Regions from separate parts of the Kistimonas ophiarachnellae genome, predicted to be linked through region 1. Evidence: predicted binding sites of a transcription regulator. Region 1 holds the regulator's gene; the other holds the start of a gene.
The links. Region 1 encodes sigma-54, which starts transcription at its own class of promoters, with help from an activator protein. Its sites were predicted from a motif close to TGGCACNNNNNTTGCTNT; they were not measured.
Positions count from the first base shown of each region.

Region 2: the regulator sigma-54 is predicted to act here: its motif matches at 1,282-1,299, upstream of AC27K1_RS03815 (NarK family nitrate/nitrite MFS transporter).

Region 1 covers NZ_BAAJPA010000021.1:45,304-47,491, reverse strand. Annotated here, with positions in the region: gene lptB (LPS export ABC transporter ATP-binding protein) at 1-159, shown strand, start outside; gene AC27K1_RS20015 (RNA polymerase factor sigma-54) at 321-1,820, shown strand; gene hpf (ribosome hibernation-promoting factor, HPF/YfiA family) at 1,996-2,188, shown strand, end outside.
Region 2 covers NZ_BAAJPA010000002.1:358,348-360,535, reverse strand. Annotated here, with positions in the region: gene AC27K1_RS03815 (NarK family nitrate/nitrite MFS transporter) at 1-1,236, opposite strand, end outside; gene nirB (nitrite reductase large subunit NirB) at 1,656-2,188, shown strand, end outside.

The DNA.
Region 1 (2,188 bases):
GTCCTGATCACCGATCACAACGTACGCGAAACGCTGGATATTTGTGAACACGCCTATATTGTCAGCGAAGGTCACATTATCGCCGAGGGCGACAGTCACACCATCATGGCCAACCAGAAGGTTCGCGACGTCTATCTCGGAGAACACTTCCGTATCTGATGCAAAATCCGATCCAGCCATGTACTATACCGTCGCGAAAGCGATAACTGTCGCAACAGACTGAATAGCCGCAGGTGCAAACAGGCACCTGGCAAGCTCTCAGGGATGAGCAAGAACGACAACCGTGAATCAGATGTAGTGCAACCAGGACCGGTAGAGTCATGAAGCCATCACTGGAACTCAAGATTGGCCAGCAACTGACCATGACCCCTCAACTGCAGCAGGCTATCAGGCTGCTGCAGTTGTCAACGTTGGATCTGCAACAGGAGATCCAGCAGGCCATTGAGAGCAATCCGCTGCTTGAACAGGAGGAAAACACGCCTGAAAACAGTTCAGCCGATGACGCAGCAACGCAGGACAGCGATGCCGGCAGTGAAACCGGCCTGACTGACTTTGCAGCGGGCGAAAAAACAGAAAAATCCTCAGAAGAATCGGAATCCCAGGAAGAGTGGAGCGATCAGATTCCTACGGAACTACCCGTGGACAGCGGCTGGGACGACATCTACCAATCCTCATCCAGCTCCCAGAGCGAACGCTCTGACGACGACTTTACCAGCCGCAGCAGCGCCCCCGATTCCCTGCAGGATCATCTTGAGTGGCAACTCAACCTGACCCCGATGAGTGACACCGATCGCCTGATCGGTATGGCGATTATCGATGCAATAAACGACGACGGTTATCTGACCTGCTCTCTGGAAGACATCCTTGAGGGCATGGATCCGACACTGGAACTCGAACTTGATGAGGTCGAGGTCATGTTACGTCGTATCCAGCAGTTTGACCCGATCGGCGTAGCCTGCAGGGATCTACGCGAATGCCTTCTGATACAGCTAAACGGTCCTGACGTTCTGGAAGAACCCGCGCTACTTGCCGCCAAGCAGGTCGTTGATCAGCACCTGGATCGTCTGGGCAGCCGTGATTACACCACTATCATGCGCAAGGCAAAGCTCAAGGAGCCCGAGCTGAAAGCCGCCATTGAACTGATCCAAACCCTGAACCCGAAGCCCGGCAGCAGCCTTGAAACCGGTGAAGCAGAATATGTCATTCCAGACGTACTGGTCAGCAAGAAGCAGGGCGAGTGGGTTGTTGAACTGAATCCTGATGCGTCGCCACGTCTGCGCATCAATACCGGCTACTCCTCGCTGATCCGCCGGGCGGATAACAGCAGCGACAATACCTACCTGAAAAACCAGCTTCAGGAAGCCCGCTGGTTTATCAAAAGTCTGCAAAGCCGCAGCGAAACCCTGCTCAAGGTCGCCACCCGCATCGTCGACTACCAACGCGGGTTCTTCGACTATGGCGAGGAAGCCATGAAACCCCTGGTGCTGCACGATATTGCTGAAAGCGTGGAGATGCACGAATCCACCATCTCCCGTGTTACCACCCAGAAATACATGCATACGCCCCGGGGCATTTTTGAATTGAAATATTTCTTCTCCAGCCATGTCAGCACGGCATCCGGGGGAGAATGTTCTTCCACCGCCATTCGGGCGCTGATCAGGAAACTGGTCTCCCAGGAGAACCCGAGAAAGCCCCTGAGCGATAACAAGATCGCCGCATTGCTGGCGGAACAGGGCATTCAGGTCGCACGGCGAACCATTGCCAAGTACCGGGAATCCATCCTGATTCCGCCATCTAACGAACGAAAACGGCTGGTGTAGTCTACGCTGTGCCTAACAACCGGTTAGGGCACGTACAAACATACGCGCATTCCGGTAAATAGGTCGCAAAAACCCAAGACGACCGCCCCTGAGCAATGGTACACTAGAGCCGTCAGCCCGGTTCGTACGGAGTGCAAACCGGATGTGAGCGAACCTGTGATCAGGAGAGTAACGCATGCAAGTTAACATCAGCGGACATCATGTCGAAGTTACCGAGTCTCTCCGCGAGTATGTTACCAAAAAACTAAACAAGCTCGCTGAACACTGCGATAGCATAACCAATATCCAGGTTACGCTGAGCGTGGAAAAAGTCAGACAGCTTGCAGAAGCGACGCTCCACATACGCGGTGCGGATATCGCAGCGTCCG
Region 2 (2,188 bases), on a different contig from region 1:
CGGTACTACCGCAAATACGGCGCCTTCACCGGCTTGTACGAAGAAGGAACAGGTCATGGCGGCGACAACGGCAAGCACCAGCGGCCAGCTGGAATCGATAATGGACATGGTGGCGTAACCAACAGACAGTCCTGCCGTTAATACCAGCAGGGTTGTCTTGCGGCCGAAGCGGTCACTGATCAATCCGCCACCGGGACGTGACATCAGGTTCATGAAGGCATAGGCCGAAGCGACCAGGCCGGCCATGACCGGATCCAGTTCGAAGGTGTCCATGAAGAACAATGGCAGCATGGAAACAACGGCCAGCTCAGAGCCAAACGTGGCAAAGTACAGGACGTTCAGCACGGCAACCTGCTTGAACTTGTACTGATGGATAGTGGGAACGGGCTTGCTGAAGAGGCTTTTGTTGATTTGCCAGGCTTTCCAGGCATCCACGAGGTAAAGCAGAGTCAGACCGACGTATATTGCCGTGGAGATTTCCGCTGACAGCATACTGACCCCTTGAGGTGACAGTTTCCAGGTCAGCAGTGCCAACGCGGCATACATTGGGATTTTCATAATCAGCAACAGCGCGAAATCACCTTTGGATGTGACTTCCATACCGCCCAGGTTCTTTGGCCGGAAATAGGTTGAACCTTTTGGGGTATCACTGACACTCATGTAGTAAACGACGCTGTATGCCAGTGACATCAAGCCTGTTATGCCGACCGCATAGCGCCAGCCATCCTCGCCGCCGAACAACAGGGCGACTGTAGGCAGAGTCATGGCCGCAGCAGCGGAACCAAAGTTGCCCCAGCCGCCATAGATGCCTTCAGCAGTACCCAGCTGCTTGGCAGGGAACCACTCAGACACCATCCGGATACCAATCACAAAACCGGCGCCGATACAGCCCAGCAGGAAACGGGCGATGGCGGCCTGGGTGAAATTGTCGGCCAGCGCGTACATAAAGCAGGGAATACTGCAAAGCGCGAGTAATGCCGAATATACACGGCGGGGGCCAAACCGGTCGGTCAACATACCGATGATCACGCGGGCAGGGATGGTCAAGGCCACGTTCAGGATTAAGAGGGTCTTGAGCTGTTCCCGAGTGAGTGACAGCGAGTCAGCAATCGCTGTGACCAGCGGCGCATGGTTAAACCAAACGACAAAGGTAATAAAGAAGGCGATCCATGAAAGGTGCAGGACGCGCATCTTTCCTGTAAATGAAAATAGATTGATTTTATCGGGTTCTGACATGTCTGCTCCTTGTCGAGACGTGCGTTATTGTTGTCAAGATCTCCTTGAGCAAAGATCAGGCCAGAGTGGTGATGTTGTGTTGTTGAGGCGGATTGATCATCGGACTAAAGCGGTTTTATTCCCTCCTATGGGTTTTTCTTTAGGGAAATGGATGAATGTCGCCACTGCCTGACGGGCACATTCGTTGTGCCCGGGGAAATTTACTGCACCAAATTGTGTGTGTCCTGAAGCACTGAAATAAACCCCTGTCGTGCTCCGTCTTGGTGCAGCGCGTCCAGAATGACGTGTTCTAGTTGTAAATATTTCCTCTAATGCATTGTTATTTAAGAAGTATCTGACTTAGGCGTGATATTTGCTTTATCGGTGTAGTCAGGTTGGTTTCATCCAACGCGAGAACAATAAAATGACTGGAGCCAGGTATGCAGCATAAGGAAACACTGGTCGTAGTAGGCAATGGCATGGTGGGCCATCGGTTTATCGAAAAGCTGGTGGATGCCGGTGGCCTTGAGCAATATGACGTCATTGTTTTTGGTGAAGAACCGAGGCCTGCATACGACAGGGTACATTTAAGTGAGTTTTTCAGTGGTAAGACTGCTGATGATTTGAGCATGGTTAGCAGTGGTTTTTACGATCAGTCAGGTATTGAGCTGGTGCTTGATGATCGTGTTGCCAGCATTGAGCGATCAACACAGACCGTCGTGTCAGACAGTGGTCGTCGGGTCGCCTACGATAAACTGGTGCTGGCGACAGGTTCCTATCCTTTTGTTCCCCCTGTGCCGGGCCATGACCGGGACAACTGCTTTGTCTATCGCACGATTGAAGACCTGGAAGCCATTCGCGAATCTGCCCGAACCGGCAAGGTGGGGGCTGTTGTCGGTGGTGGGTTGCTTGGTCTTGAAGCCGCCAAGGCGTTGAAAGACCTGGGGTTGGAAACCCATGTTGTTGAATTTGC